3 regions of the Nitrincola salilacus genome follow, and region 2 is predicted to be linked to each of the others. Evidence: predicted binding sites of a transcription regulator. Region 2 holds the regulator's gene; each other region holds the start of a gene.

Region 1 (5,349 bases), 2.1 Mb from region 2:
CATATAAAAATGAGGCAGGGTCGCGAAACGGAAGATCCGGGACGAGTAACTCATATGAGAGTGCTTGATCGGATCAGCTCAGCCATACGCCGGATTATCAGCGATTGGCGCGCTCGAAACGACGCAGTTGCTCGTTACCACGGCTGACGGCACGATCCAGTGCTTCCTGAGCAGACGCAGTACCATTCCATACCGACTCCAGCGATTCATCAATAATGCCGCGAATCTGAGGGAAGTTACCCAAACGCAGCCCTGTCGAGTTCTCGGTTGGCTCAACTGAGGTCATCTGCTTGATGGAGGTATCAGTGCCAGGATTCTGTTCATAGAATCCCTGTTCTTCAGAGAGTTTGATGGCAGAATAGGTGATCGGCAGATAACCGGTGAACTGATGCCAGTCCGCCTGTACCGTGGGGTCAGACAGATAGTCATAGAACGCAGCGACTGCACGATACGCGTCATCATCATGTCCACGCAGTGTCCAGAGGGTTGCACCACCGATGATGGTGTTCTGTGGTGTTTCGATAGCGTTATCCCAGTAGGGCAGTGAGCTGACACCGAACTCAAACTGAGCATTGGCGTTGATACCGGCATAGCCCGCGGAGGACTCGGTATACATGCCACACTCTTCACTGTAAAACTTGGCTGACCCTTCATTGGTGCGGCCGGAGTAGCTGAAGATACCGGCTTTCTGCCATTCACCCATCTTCTCGATATGAGCAACCTGCACAGGGCCATTGAACTGCAGTTCGGTATCGGTGCCACCGAAGCCATTTTCCTTGCTGGCAAACGGGACATTATGGCGGGCTGACAGGTTCTCCAGATGGATCCAGGACTGCCAGGCGGTGGTGAAACCGCATGCATAGCCGGCGTCGAGCAGCTTCTGACCGAACTCCTCCATTTCTGCCCAGGTGGCAGGGCCGCGATCCGGCAGACCCGCTTTCTCAAACGCACCCTTATTGTAATAAAGCACAGGAGTGGAGCTGTTGAACGGCATTGAGAGCATGTTGCCATTGCTGTCGGCATAATAGCCGGTGACACTGCTGAGGTAATCTGACTGGTCAAATCCCTGGCTGAACTCTTCCATCAACTGATAGGTTGGGTAGACAGCTCCTTCTGCGGCCATCATGGTTGCCGTTCCGACCTCATATACCTGAACGATCGCAGGCTGCTGATTGGAACGGAAGGCCGCAATAGCTGCAGTCATCGTATCGTTATAGTTGCCACGGTAACTGGCATTGACCTGATAATCGTTCTGGGAGGCATTGAACCCAGCCACCACATCCTCAACTTTTTCGCCCAGTGCTCCACCCATAGCGTGCCAGAACTGGATCTCGGTTTTAGCCAGCGCAGGTGTTGCGCTCAGCGAGCAGATAAAGGCTGCAATCAGCGTCTTCTTCATAGGGGTTCCTCAGAGTGTTGTTGTTATATTGGGTTCATTTGAATATTCAGTTAGAGCATGAAATGAACTCTGAACCTTCAATCTAGCCCAATAGTTTTCGTTTTGTCACTTTATTTTTACTATTTTACGAAACGAACATGACGATATGGTAACTGAATGATGACAGGGGAGTTCATTTGAAAATAAATGAAGAAAGTATTCTGCAGATCAGACCTGGCGTTGCTGGATTCAAGCCAGATCGTCATCCGGTTCCAGTGTTGAGACGAATATCGGGTATTGACCTGTCCTGACTCTTTTGGACCCTGCTGGCTGGCGAGGTTTGCATTCGCAGATCACGCAGCATCTGTTGCAGTATCTGGGCAGGTTCGTAGTCGCGATTACGCTCACTTGCAGCGCGTTTCATTTGGCGTTGTAGTGATGGGCTGGCAAGGTAGCGAATGGCGGCCTCTGCCATCTCATCAGCATTTTCTGTCAGAAAACCATCGACCTCGTGGCGAATAATGTCCTTGGGTCCCTTTTCTTTGTAAGCGATCACCGGTACACCACAGCCCATCGCTTCAAGGACAACACAGCCGAAAGTATCAAAGCGTGAAGGTAGCAGCAGCAAGTCGCTGTCTGCGTAAACCGAGACCAGCGATTCGTGTCCTATCCAACCGAGAAAGTGAGCGTCGGGTAAGGCTTGTTCGAGCTTCTCTCTGGCAGGTCCACTGCCTGCAATCCAAAACTCGGCGTTAGGGCAGGCGGCCTGAATTTGCGCCCACACAGAGGGCAGATCCATCACCCCTTTTTCATCACTGAGGCGTCCGGCATAAAGAATAACCGGTGGTCTGGCATCTGTTGCTGTTGGCAGATGAGTGGGGTTGATGAAGCGGGGATTGATGAAGCAGTCGTCAGCCCAGTGGCGCGTCAGGAACACCTGATTCTGTTCAATGCCCATATCAGGGCCGCTGAGCCAGGCCTTGTGATCGCTGTTAAGAACAAAAATACCATCAAACTGGCGGTAAAAAGCGCGGATCAGGCGCCTCAGTCTATCCATGCCATGTTGATCAAGTTGACTGCTGTGGCTGAAGAACTCTATCCAGTCCGTATGCATGAAAAAATATGCGGGAACAGAGTAAGCATGCTTCAGATATTGAGCAACCAGCCCCATCACCAGCTCGGTGGAGCAGATGATCCGATCATAGCCTCCCTCTTCAAAAATACGCTGAATGGCAAGCAGGTCGGGAATATGGATCAGTTGTTCACCGAGCTGCTGCATATCAAAGGATGCCAGTGGACGCACAACCTTAAGATGTGGTTGGGCCTCCAGATCCGGATGGCACACCAGCATGTCAATCGGAAGGTCGGCTTTCTGTATTTCCTGCAGTGTACTCTGCAGAACTGATGACACACCATTATGATCGGTCAACGTGTCGCTCAGCCACAATACACGCTCAGGGTGACGGTGCTCATCCAGCGTATCAGCCAGGCGATTCAGAAACTCTCGGTTGGAATAGAGCACATGTCGGCTCGCCAGTGTCGCACCTGCGAGAACCACCCCGGCCAATGCCGGAAATGTCAGGCTATCCATCAGTTTCAGCAGATTGAGTGACACCATATCGGTGGATCGGCTGCGCTCACTGCTGAAGAGTGTTCGTGCATGAGTGGGGAGTTCAAACTGCCGGATCAGCTCATCGATACTCAATGTGTTGAAAAGATCGCTCTCCACATTCGAGAGGTTCTCCTTGAGCCGCTGCAACAGTACAGTCGATATCTCACGAAAAAGTGCAGGCAGCACCTCCCGAAGTACTGTCAGAAACTGGTCGGGCTCATGCCTCTGTGTGCGGGCGATTTTCTTGATCATCTTCAGTACGGGTTTGAACTCCTTGCTGACACCAAGAGTAACCAGTAATTTGGGTTTTTTTCCTGACAGAGCTTGATGGAAGGTTTCCAGAAAGGTCAGAGTGTATTTATGTCGTTTGATCTCCTGCATCACATTGCTGATGCCCAGGCAGATCAACTTATCATTCATGGAGCCCTTGTGCAGCATCAGTCTTAGCAGGCCGGGATCTTTCATGTTGATCGCAACCTGTGAGAAATAGTCCAGAAATGTTGCGGTCAACTTCTCCTCTTCTCCTACCTCACCGTAGGGAGCCATCTGCCCATTGAGCAGCGCTTCGAGCGCAAGTACCGATGCAGGTGTCTCCAGCAGCCTCTGTTGAAGGTTATCAACCTGAAGCAGAGTGCCGCAACGTCCGGCAAAAATGCCGTTGTGATCATCTGATCCTCCCGTCATGCGCTTGCGATAGGGGTCTGTACAGAACTCAAAGGGATCCAGTTTGTGCTCACGCGCCAGATAGTCGATTCTTTCGGGTGTCAGGCTATCGATCCAACGTTGTGTCAGGGCGTTCTGCCAGTAACCGCGTTGTCCGTTCAGTACTTCAAAACGCTCAAACAGAAGCGCAAATTTCTCAAGCAGGCTGATATCCGGCTGTTTACCATGAGCGTAAAAGAACAACGGGTGTGGCAACACCGTAGGGAGTGCATGTTCTCGGCAGTAGCCAGCAAAATGATAGATATTACGCCGCAGCAGGTTAAGTATCACCTCCTGTTCGGGTGTGAAACCATAGGTCAGTACATGGATGCTCAGCTCAGAGTCAGGGAAGTGACAGGTAAACTCTGCCCCGACCAGCACGTCAAATCCTCGGTCCAGCAGATCCCAGCAGGAGCGGGCATTATTATGGTTGGTGATGGTAATCAGATCGCAGCCATTATTCTGCAGGCGCTTGACCAGATCATCCGTCTTGAGCCAGGTCTCGGGAAGGCGCAGCAGCCGCCCCCAGAGCTCATCAGGCACATCGCTGTTGTGATCGTGACAGTGCAGATCTACCCGCAGGATATTTTCAGCAGCAGGAGCATCAGGTATCAGCAAGCCCCTTTGTTCAATCAGGAACTGCTCATAGCCGCTACGGATAGATGTATGAAAGCTGCTGAATGACTCATCAGAAACCTTGGCGGATGTATCCGGGATGAGTGGTTGCACGGTAGACCTCTTTCCACTGGCTTTTACCGGCAGCTTAAGGTCTGTTTATGACATTGCGTTGACAAGGGTAATGCAATAGATATCGATTGGGACATGAAAGCGGAGATGACTTTCCTGAATCCGCGCCACAGAACGTTGATCGGCTCATTCGTGAGTCATGAAATATAAATCTCAGTACCACTGCTTCGAAGTGATCCACAGACTACACTTAAGTTGATCCGACATTCAACAAGCCAGAAAACAGCGTAGCGAAACTTTATATCTATCTGCTATTTGTTGACCGCTATGGGATAGAGGTCATACATCAATTCACGCAAATGGGCTGCAAGGCCGGGGTAATCTACATCTCCAGTATCAGACTTGAGGGTGCACTCTCAATTTTTTCCCATGCCAGCACTGCCTTGAGCGAGTCTTCATAAGGGAACGTGATATGAACCAACTGGCGGATCAACAGTACAAGTACCTGTTCAAATCTTCACCGGGAAAAATTCTGGTACTGGAGCCTGGCAGATTCGAGGTCCTGGCTGTCACTGACGAATACCTGCATGCCACGATGACACGTGAAGCAGACATAGTCGGCAAGACACTGTTTGAAGTGTTTCCTGATGACCCGGAAGATCCGCAGGCGGACGGTGTGCGGAACCTGTCGACTTCTCTGCAGCGGGCCAGGTCACTGAAAGTCCCTGATATCATGGGTATACAGTGTTATCCGATACGCCTGCCAGATGGCACCTTTGAGGAGCGATTCTGGAGCCCAGTGAACAGCCCGGTAATGGATGATGCCGGAGAGATAGCGTTCATCATCCTGCACCGGGTGGAAGATGTTACAGCTATAGTCCAGGAAGACACCGGTGCAAAAAGCCCTGCGGTTGCTGATATCAGCGACTCTGCTGCGGTTCAGGATATCCTGATGAGGGCACAGGAACTC
Region 2 (5,349 bases):
TGATGAAAGGGGCATGATGAAAGGGATAGTGACGAACAGAGGTCAGTCGTTAGATTCCTGGCCGCGTCTGACCGGAAGCAGACGATCGTTCTGACGCAGACTGCGCAGGCTACGCTTGATCGTCTTCAGATGGTCGAACAATGCCGGCCCCAGCTTCATCGCGACACCAACTGCGAGAATGTCGATTACCACCAGATGCACGACGCGTGAGGACATCAGCGTGCTGAGGTCTTTGTCTTCTTCAACATCGACATGGATCGGGATGGTGGCGAGTTCAGCCAGGGGGGTAGTGCCAGGGCATAGGGTAATAACCGTGGCTCCTGCTTCCTTGACCAGCTTGACCGTGTGAAGCAGATCTTTGGTGCGTCCAGTCTGAGAGATGGCAACGACAACATCACCCTGAGTCAGCGTCAGAGCCGAGATGGTCTGCATGTGCGGGTCGGAATAGGCAGCAGCGGAGATCATCAGGCGATAGAACTTGTGCTGAGCGTCGGCACAGACGGGAGCCGATGCACCGAACCCATAGAACTCAACACGGTTGGCCTTGGCCAGCACATCGATCGCTTCTTCGAGCGTTTCCGGATCGAGCTGTTCACGGATATTGATCAGGTTGCCGATCATCGAATCAAAGATCTTCTGCTTGAACTCAATGACGGTGTCTTTAGTATCGAGCGAGAACTTCTCAAAGCTGGTGTTACTGGCCAGGCCCTGTGCCAGGGTCAGCTTGAAATCCTGAAAACCGTCGTAGTTCAGCGCGCGGCAGAAACGGACGACAGTCGGCTCGCTGACGTTGGCTTCGGAGGCCAGATCGACGATACGCATATGGATCACTTCATGAGGATTGGCGAGTACGTAATCAGCCACTTTTTGCTCTGATTTACGCAGCTTGTCCTTGGAATCGGCAATCGACTTGAGAAGATTGAAGGAGTTCAACTCTAATACCCGTAAGATCAATCTGTTATCAAACAGCCAGTATAGCAATGAAATCGGGTTGCGCATAATCCGAAAAAGCATCGGAATTTCAGCTGTTTTAGGTTTGTGGCTATGGATTATGCAGGTAAATCCGTACAATAGCGCTTAAACCCAAGGATACACATCGGAGAACCTGATGAAAGAGTGGCAGGAACTGGAACACCAACTCGAACAATTCAAGCCCTGGCAACTGACTGCCTGTGCGGTGGCGTTCACTGAGCGGATGTTTCCCAATTTTTCGCTCTTCTCCAAACTGTTGTCATTTGGTGACAGCGACAAGCTCCGTCAGGTTCTGAATGCCTTGTGGGATCAGTTTACCGGCTCCGGTGCGCGTATGAATTTCGAGGTGCAACTGGATCATGTCGAAGCCAATATGCCGTCACTGGAAGAGTACGACATGTATGGTGCAATGCCTGCACTGGATGCCGTGGTGGCGCTCTATTCCACGCTGGTGACGGTACTGGAAGAGGACCCGCAGGAGGTGCTCAGTATTATCCAGCTATCACAAGAATCGGTGGCAACTTTCATTGAAGTCAATCACACCGATCCACAGATGTCTGATATCGAACTGGTACGCTTTATCTCCACTCATGAGCTGATGCTGGATGAAGAGGCTTTCCGTGAAGAGGTGTTGGAGCGTGTGTCTCGTCAGGTTAATCCAGATAAAGCCTTTATCAGCCAACTGCGTGAGCTGGCCGAGAATCAGGGCATCAGCAATATCGGTATAAGCGACGACGAGTGATGATGCGTATTGGTCTGCTTCTGCTGGTAGTGCCGGGTTTGCTGTTGATGCTGGTATTTTTCCAGGAGCATACGGCAGTGACAGCCTGTGTAGAGTCCGGTGGTTCCTTTGATTATATCGAGCGTCTTTGTGATAGCGAGCGCTCACATTCTTTTGTTCCGATGCTGGTGCGCAGGCCCTTGCTGGTGAATGGATCGATGCTGCTGTGTTGTGCTGGCCTTATGATGACGCTGGTGGCGCTGTACCGTCGCCGCTGATCTCCTGAAATTATTTTGAATATCTAAGAAGATGATACATGCGTAAAAAAATCTGGATTGGTATTGCTCTCCTGGTGCTGCTATTGGTTGTTTTGGCCAAACTCTTGGGGCCAGGATGGTTGGAGCATTTCAACACTGAGCGTCAGCAGGAGGCCCAGGAAGCACGGCAATCAGGTTTGGTGTTTGGTCAGCAGTCGGATCAGATGCAGTGTCTGGATCAGGCGTTGGCCGACTTCACCACCTGTAGTGGTTCAGGCTGCACCATTAAACAGGGTGTGTTTCTGAAAGCCTGCTGGGAAAATGCCAGCCAGACGGAAGGTTTCTGTGAGGATGTTCCGGCTTTTGAAGATAAACCCAATGAGGAGGCCAAGGCGTGGGCCAAGCAAAGCTGTTGGGCGCGCGATATTCCCGGTGAAGGGTGTCGTCTGCTGATGCGCCAGCGTCAGCAACTGTGTACCCAGTCAGACTGACTCATCTACCTCTTCTCTATCGAGCATTTCGCTGGCAATCAGCATATCTGAGGGGAAGTGGCAGCAGAAAGTGCTGCCCTTACCCACTTTGCTCTTGATACTGAGCTTCGCGCCATGCCGAACCAGCACATGCTTGACGATAGACAAGCCCAGCCCGGTGCCGCCACTTTCACTTGAGCGACCTTCATCGACACGATAGAAGCGCTCGGTCAATCGCGGGATGTGGATTGACTCGATCCCCAGACCATTATCTTCGACGCAGAGTTTGCCACCCTTATTGTCCACCTGCCAGCTGATCACAATCCTGCTGCCAGAGGGTGTATAGCGTACAGCGTTGAATACCAGGTTGGAAAAGGCACTGTGCAGCTCCAACTCCTGACCCAGCAGGTCATATCCAGGTTCCAGCTTCAGCTCGATCTGATGTGCATTTTCGCCACTGATAACCTGTGCATCGCGCTGAATCTGCTGCAGCATATGATGGATATCCACAGGATGTTCATCACTGACGTGTTGACTCGATTCAAGGCGTGACAACAACAATAGATCCCTGACCAGCCCTTCCATGCGCTGTGTCTGTTTTTCCATCTGGCTCAGGCCGCGCAGTATCGGTGGTGGTAATTCCTGATCAAGGAAGGTCTCAATATACCCGCGCATCACTGTCAGTGGCGTTCTCAGTTCATGAGAGGCGTTGGCGACAAACGTCTGGCGGGTCTGTTCCAGGCGTTTCAGGCGAGTAATGTCTCTCGCCACCAGCAGCCGATCCCCTTCACCAAAAAGTGTGATGGTATACAGCAGATCCATCTGTTGATTTCGCGGAGATGACAGCTCCAGAGACTCGCTATAGTCTCCTTTGCGGTAGTAACGGATAAAACGAGGGTCCCGCAGCAGGTTAAGGACTGATTTACCTCGATCAGCGCGGGCCTTGAAGCCCAACAGGCGCTCGGCTGAGCGGTTCCACCACTCCAGATTGTTGCGCTTGTCTATGATCACCACAGCATCGCTGAGGGCCGCGGATGAGTGCTGGAAGCGCTTGATCACCTGCTGCAAAGCATGTTCCTTATTTCTGGCGGTGCGCTGCATCCGGTACAGGCCATCCAGCAAGTCTCCCCAGGTACCCTTGGCCAATGGGGGTTCGGAGCCATCCTCGCGTTTCAGCCAGGCCATCACCTTGCTGAGTTGCCAGATCTGAAATCCGGCCCAGCCAAGGACTGCCAGCAGGGCGAAGGTGCTTGGATAGCCCAGTAACCAGCCTGACAGCAGTGCGACACCGAGTGTCGTCAGCAGGCTGTAGAGCATCAAATGCCTGGATTGGTACATGCTACACAGTTCCCGATGTCAGTGGCGTGGCGACAGTCTGGTTGCTTCAGTGAGAGCTACTTCAACTGGTCTGGGAAGAGAAACGGTAACCTGTGCCTCGAACGGTCTGTACAAGGTAGTCGTGACGCTCGCCCAGCGCTTTACGAAGTCGTCTGATATGAACGTCAACCGTGCGCTCTTCGACGTATACGTTACCGCCCCAGACCATATCCAGCAACTGACTTCTGGAATAAGCACGATCCTGATGTGTCATGAAGAACTGCAGCAGGCGGAATTCGGTGGGGCCGAGGTCCACGGCCTTGCCATCTGCCATGACACGATGTGAGCCAGGATCCAGTGTCAGCTCATCCACGCTGACTGGTTCCTCTATCCCCTTGGGGGTGGCTCTGCGCAGCACAGCCTTGAGGCGAGCCACCAGCTCGCGGGGTGAAAAGGGTTTGGTGATATAGTCATCCACACCTATCTCCAATCCCTGAATCTTGTTGTCCTCTTCTGCCTTGGCGGTGAGCATGATGATCGGGATATCGGCGGTGGTTTCATCCTTGCGCAGCCGTCTCGCAAACTCGATACCACTGCTCCCGGGCATCATCCAGTCCAGCAACACCATATCGGGTTTGTTATCCACAATCAGGGCGTGTGCCTCCTGACTGTTGCTGGCTTCCATGCAGTCATAGCCTGCCATTTCCAGGGCTACAGCGATCATCTCTCTGATAGGCGCTTCGTCGTCAACGATCAGGACTCTTTTTGCAACAGACATCGGTTAAGCCTCATACCTGAATAGTAACGCACTCTATTACAAGACGTTTCTGTTACATAAATATGACAGCTGATACAAAAGAAGCCACTTCTTTTATATTTGATGTGTTTAAATGCCGGTTAATGCGGGTTTACACAAGGGCATAATGCAGCACGATACCGATCAGAACAGCCAGTTCTGCCAGGTGATTGTTGAGGAAGGCCTTGAAGCAGGGATCGCGCTCCCGGTGATGGATCAGATACTGCTGATAAACAAAAAAGCCAGATGCAGCAATCAACCCGGCATAAAACCAGATGCTCATCTCAAGATGCAGTCCGGTCAGAATCAATACCACCAGGGCAGCCAGTTGCAGCAGGCCGATGATCAGCTTGTCGGCCCGGCCGAACAGAACCGCCGTGGATTTTACACCGATCTTGAGGTCATCATCCCGATCCACCATCGCGTATTGGGTGTCGTAGGCAACGGTCCAGAAAATTTTCGCCAGATACAAAAGCCAGGCGGCCAGCGGCAGGGATTCACCGGCTGCCGTAAAGGACATCGGTATCGCCCAGCCGAAGGCGGCGCCAAGTACTACCTGTGGCCAGTGGGTATAGCGCTTCATGAACGGATAGGTGAACGCCAGTGCGAGGCCAACCAGCGACATCAACAGCGTCATGGTGTTGGTGAAGAGCACCAGCACGAAGGCCAGCAGCATCAACCCTGCAAATAGCAGCAAGGCCTCACGCTCGCTGACCTGTCCGGTGGCAAGTGGGCGCTGCGCGGTACGTTTGACATGTCCATCGATATGTCGATCGGCATAATCGTTGATCACACAACCGGCCGAGCGGGTCAGGA
Region 3 (5,349 bases), 2.4 Mb from region 2:
CAAACAATTGTGCCAGTGCCACGTCATGAATGTTGATGATCGCCGCCAAGCCGCGTTCTGCGCAAAGCTCTTTGATCAGGCGCATGATCTGACGCGATGTTTTGGGATCCAAGCTGGCGGTGGGCTCATCGACCAGTAGAATCTCCGGGCTCTGTAACAGGGCACGAGCGATACCGACGCGCTGACGCTGACCACCGGAGAGCTCATCTGCACGCTTGTCGATAAAAGCCTCCAGACCGACGCGCTGTAACAGCCGAAAGGCTTCACTTACCACTGGCTGCGGGTAGCGCCGCAGGAAGCTGCGCCAGAAACCGGTATAACCCAGATAACCGGACAATACGTTTTCCATGACCGTCAAACGATCAATCAGGGCGTACTCCTGGAAAATCATACCCATACGGCGTCTTGCATGACGAAGTTGACGGCCATTGAGAGAGGTCAGTTCTGTACCCGACAGCGTCACGCTGCCTTCGCTGGGTTCCACCAGACGGTTGACGCATCGTATCAAGGTGCTTTTGCCAGCTCCGGATGGACCGATCAGTGCGACCACCTGGCCTTCAGGAATATGCAGTGAAACCTGTGTCAGTGCGCGGTCGCCGGTTGCGTAGCGTTTGGTGAGTTGGGTTAGTGTCAGCATGATGTGTGTCTCTTCTTTACGGTCAGCTTGATCGAAGTGCTGTAGAGCATTAACGGTGCTTTAACGGCGCTTTAGTGGTGCTTTGATGCTGCCGGTATGAATGGCGACGCCTCCACAGGGGAGGCGTCGATATCCGGTGCGATCAGCAGATCAGCTGCAGCTGTAGGTCACATCCATCGCCTGATCGATGGTGCGCACTACCGACCAGTGTTCCTTATAAGTGATTGGAATGAACTTGGCCTCACCGGAGTTTTTGAACTCTTCCAGCAGGGCGCTACCTTCCCAATCATAAGTGAAAAAAGCTTCCTCGACCTTTTCAGCCAGTTCAGGCTTCAGGTTGTAAACATAGCCGTAGCCAGTGGTTGGGAAGGTTTCTGAGGTGTAGATGGTCTTGTAGCTGTCAGGTTTGACCACATCACGCGAAATCATGCGCTTCAATACCGAATTGGCAATGGCCGCGGCATCATAGTCGTTGTTGATCACACCCAGGATCGAGTTGTCATGACCACCCGAAAACGATGGGGTGAAATCCTGCTCTGCGACCATGCCGAACTCAGCATCTAGCAGGGCAGATGGAGCTTTGAAGCCTGAGTTGGAAGTGGGTGAGGTAAAGGCCAGGCTGCGCCCTTTTATGTCTGCAATTTCGTTGATGCCTGAGTCTGGACGCGTGATGATCTCCATCTCGTAACCGAAACTGTCATCCTCGCGCGCCATTATGGTAAACGGTACGAAACCGGCACAGTTAACCGCCAGTGGGTTGGAACCAGTGTTAAAGCCAGCGACATGCAAACGCCCCGCACGCATCGCTTCGAGCTGCGCAGCATTGGACTGAACGGGGAAGAACTGGACTTTTTTGCCGGTTACACCTTCCATATGCTTGATGAAATCATCCCATACTTTGGCATACACAGAGGGGTCTTCAACAGGGGTATAAGCAAATACCAGCGTAGCTGGATCGACCCACTCGGATGAATCTGTCGGTGCGTCGGCTACCATATCGCCGTCAGCATCAGTGAAGCGCGGAGCCAGATCGCTCGCTTGAGCGCTGATAATGGCACCAGCAGCCATCAGGCCGACAAACAGGGGGGATTTCAGATGGTGGGTGATCCGTGAAATAAGCTGCATGTTAAGCCTCTTGTGCATGTTGAGTGTACAGATACTCTATTGAGGCTTTGTGACAGGCTTGTTAAATCAATATGTTAGTTTTATGACACCTGTGGCCTGCGTTACCAATAGGTGGGTTGGTATGATCGCTCATGCTGACTATAATTATGCGAACCGCAGCATGATGATGCCGAACAAGACAAGAGTAGCAAGCAGCACTCGGCGAAGACTCACAGCTTCTGATAAATAGACTCTGCCTAGTACCAATGAGAACAGCACACTTGTCTCTCGCAGTGCCGCGACCACAGCCACAGGTGCATGTGCGAATGCCCATATAGCTATCCAGAAGCATGTAAAGGCTGTACACCCTGCAAACACACCAGATAATCCAGTTTTACTCAAGCTCGTAAATGCTTTAGGTCCACGGTACCAGAGCATGAATAGCATCATCCCGATACCATCAAAAACAAAAAGCCATGCTGCAAACGTTGCGATACTACGTAGAGTGATACCGGTGTCAGCAATTCTCACGCCGACACCATCGAGTATGGTGTAAAGAGCGACACTGGATCCTGCAAATAGGCATAGAACAATTGCTTTCGTTGTGAGGTTTAGTGCACCTCCCTTTTCCTTGGTAGATAGGGCAAAAACACCTGACGCTATCGCTATAATTCCAAATACTCCAAACATTGATATCTCTTCTTTCAAGATAATCATGCTTGTACCAGTTATAAGTACTATGCTTAGCCCACGAGTTATTGTCAAATCTGGTGTTCAGCAGCCTGATCAAGCGGCGCTCCTCTGGTCGGATGTTGGCACCTCTTCTCCATCCCTGAACTTTACTCCGGTAATGACTTTGGCAAGATAGTCAAAGCCCCGTAGTTTTCTCCATTTTCCTTCAGCACACATGCCCAGCTTGAACATCATATGCAGCATGCCCGCTCTCGACAGGCAACCTTTTGAGCGCTTGGTCCGGTGGCGTATCGTACCGAACGTTGACTCAATCGGGTTCGTCGTCCTTATGCTTTGCCAGTGCGGGGCCGGGAAGTCGAAGAAGCTCAACAGCTCTTCATGATCCTTTAGCAGACACTCAGCCACCTTAGGGTACTTTGCCTGATACGTTCTGATGAAGGTATCGAACGCCTTTTCAGCATCGGCTCGTGTCTCAGCCTGCCAGATATCATGCAGCGCCTGCTTGGCTTTAGGCTGACTTGACTTCGGCAGTCGATTCAAGACATTGGCCGTTTTGTGCACCCAGCAGCGCTGCTGACGTGTCGATGGGTACACGTCCTCCAGCGCTGCCCAGAACCCCATCGCGCCATCGCCTACGGCCAACTCGGGTGCATTCATCCCGCGTCCCTTGAGACTTTCCAGCACGGCTTTCCAGCTTAGTGTCGACTCGCGTGCACCATCCTCAATGGCCAGGAAGTGCTTCTCGCCACGCTCATTGACGCCCATCACTACCAGCGCGCATAGCTTACTCTCCTCTGATCGCAGACCACTGTAGATGCCATCAGCCCAGATGTAGACCCAGCGGTCCTTATCCAGCGATCGCTTGCGCCACGCCTCATACTCATCGGCCCACTGGCGCTTCAGTCGTGACACCGTGTTGGCAGATAGCCCCTTTGCTTCAGGCCCTACCAGAGCTGACAGCGCCTCCTCCATCTCACCAGTCGATATTCCTTTCAGGTACAACCAAGGCAGGGCAGCCTCCAGACTCCGGGTCTTGCGAACATACGGCGGCACCAGTGCAGACCGAAAGGTCACCGCTTCACCATCCTTGCTGCGAACCTTGGGCACTTTCACTGTAACCGGGCCAATGCCGGTTTGGATCTCGCGCTCAGGCAAGTAGCCATTACGGACGATGGAGGCTCTACCATCATCCAATCGGCGATCCTGGTACGCCTCCATGAAGACAGCTAGCTCTGCCTCAATCGCTTGATGGATCAGATCCCGCGCTCCTTGGCGCAACAGATCAGATAACGGATCTCTTGTCTGATCTCGACGGGCAAACTCAACAAGGGTATTCTTGTTCATGGCGGTGTATCTCTTCTGTTGATTCGTTTTTTGGCGATTACAAATCAACCAGATACGCCGCTTTTTTTCAACTCTTCCGAACACCAGATTCAGTTATAACTCTTAGCCCACGAGATATAGGATATATTCTTGTCATGTCTCCGATTTCATACGCTTTAGCGAGAGCTATTTTATATGTGGTATGCGGGATGGATGCTGCAAGCAACCAAGGCCATGCGGACGGTGAGGGAACGCCCAAAAAAGGTATCATAAGCAGAGCTATAAATGATTGCACAACAGCAATCATAAGCATCATTATGATTTTATCATCATGCCCTTTGACGGCTGTATTCCAAAATGCATGTAACAATGCAGCAACAAGAACTGCAAATATAACAATAGAGATGTTCATATGCTTATTCGTCTTTACAATGGGTATGAAAAAGTGTGCATGAAGGAGCTCTCATTTGACACATTAATTAATTTTATGGTGCTATTTGCGATCCCCTCAGATGTTAGGCCGAAATGCTTAAGAATTTGCTCGGTACTTCCAGTTGGAGCAAAATCAGAGACTCCTAAATTCATTATCGGCTTCGAATTTTTTCCTAAGATGATCTGAGCCACTCTTGAACCCATCCCTCCACAGGAATTTCCTTCTTCGACTGTGACAATAAATCTATAATTAGCTGCCTCTTTAAAAAGAATGATCTCATCGATTGGGCGAACGCTTGATGCATTTATTAGCCCACATGAGACATTCTGTTTTTCTAAAATATCTATGGCGCCTATCGTCTCTTGGACCATTAGTCCATTCGCAATAAAAAGAACATCAGATCCGGCTCGCAACTTATGCGATTTCCCAAATTCAAACCTGATACTCTCTTGTGAAAATGATGAGACAGGTGTTCGCAGAATGCGTACAAACGTAGGCCCTTGATGCTTAATCGCTGCTTCTGTAGCGGAACGTGTCTCAGCAGGATCACCTGGAACTGCAATGAAGATGTTTGGTATTGCTTGTATAAGCGCCACATCCTCGGGAGAGTGATGAGTTGCCCCTAGAGCACCATATGCAAAACCAGGGCTAACACCAAACAGTTTCACATTAGCATTAGAGTAGCCGACATCCACCTTAATTTGTTCAAAAGCTCTTGCGCATAAGAAGGCTGATGCTGAGCAAACAACGGGGATCAAACCAGCGTTGGCCAAACCGGCTGCAACACCAATCATATTCTGCTCAGCTATCCCTACATTAAACATTCGATTGGGGAAGCGAACGTCGAACTCGGTCATGCCAGAGGAGCTGATGGAGTCGTTGCATACAACGACGATACGGTCATCTATATTAGCAAGTTCCATAACCTTAGATGAAAACTCATTTCGGCAGTCAATCTTTTTGATCATTTTCATAACTCTAGTAAAAATATTGTATAAATAGAATTAGGAGTTAAGCTCCAATAATGCTTTTTCAAGTTGGTCATCTGTTGGTATTTTATGATGCCACTCTGGCATTTCTTCCATGAAAGAAACACCTTTTCCCTTAACTGTGTTGCAAATAATACAATGCGGCTTGCTGCGCTTGTTTTCTGAGAATT

Evidence for each region. Region 2 encodes PhoB, which activates phosphate uptake and scavenging genes when phosphate is short. Its sites were predicted from a motif close to TGTCATANNNNTGTCANA; they were not measured.
Region 1: ugpB (sn-glycerol-3-phosphate ABC transporter substrate-binding protein UgpB) is a predicted target of PhoB. The motif match lies at 1,547-1,564, and genes of this name have one in related genera.
Region 3: phnD (phosphate/phosphite/phosphonate ABC transporter substrate-binding protein) is a predicted target of PhoB. The motif match lies at 1,833-1,850, and genes of this name have one in related genera.

What each region holds. Positions count from the first base shown of each region.
Region 1 covers NZ_CP176580.1:2,577,093-2,582,441, reverse strand. Annotated here, with positions in the region: gene ugpB (sn-glycerol-3-phosphate ABC transporter substrate-binding protein UgpB) at 98-1,399, opposite strand; gene ACK3CJ_RS12230 (glycosyltransferase) at 1,641-4,421, opposite strand; gene ACK3CJ_RS12225 (hypothetical protein) at 4,852-5,349, shown strand, end outside.
Region 2 covers NZ_CP176580.1:4,721,351-4,726,699, reverse strand. Annotated here, with positions in the region: gene hexR (transcriptional regulator HexR) at 43-933, opposite strand; gene ACK3CJ_RS21735 (YjaG family protein) at 1,109-1,714, shown strand; gene ACK3CJ_RS21730 (hypothetical protein) at 1,717-1,971, shown strand; gene ACK3CJ_RS21725 (hypothetical protein) at 2,010-2,441, shown strand; gene phoR (phosphate regulon sensor histidine kinase PhoR) at 2,433-3,758, opposite strand; gene phoB (phosphate regulon transcriptional regulator PhoB) at 3,820-4,515, opposite strand; gene ubiA (4-hydroxybenzoate octaprenyltransferase) at 4,646-5,349, opposite strand, start outside.
Region 3 covers NZ_CP176580.1:2,274,275-2,279,623, forward strand. Annotated here, with positions in the region: gene phnC (phosphonate ABC transporter ATP-binding protein) at 1-637, opposite strand, end outside; gene phnD (phosphate/phosphite/phosphonate ABC transporter substrate-binding protein) at 788-1,762, opposite strand; gene ACK3CJ_RS10845 (EamA family transporter) at 1,907-2,458, opposite strand; gene ACK3CJ_RS10850 (IS256 family transposase) at 2,528-3,778, opposite strand; gene ACK3CJ_RS10855 (hypothetical protein) at 3,846-4,169, opposite strand; gene ACK3CJ_RS10860 (transketolase family protein) at 4,184-5,158, opposite strand; gene ACK3CJ_RS10865 (transketolase) at 5,195-5,349, opposite strand, start outside.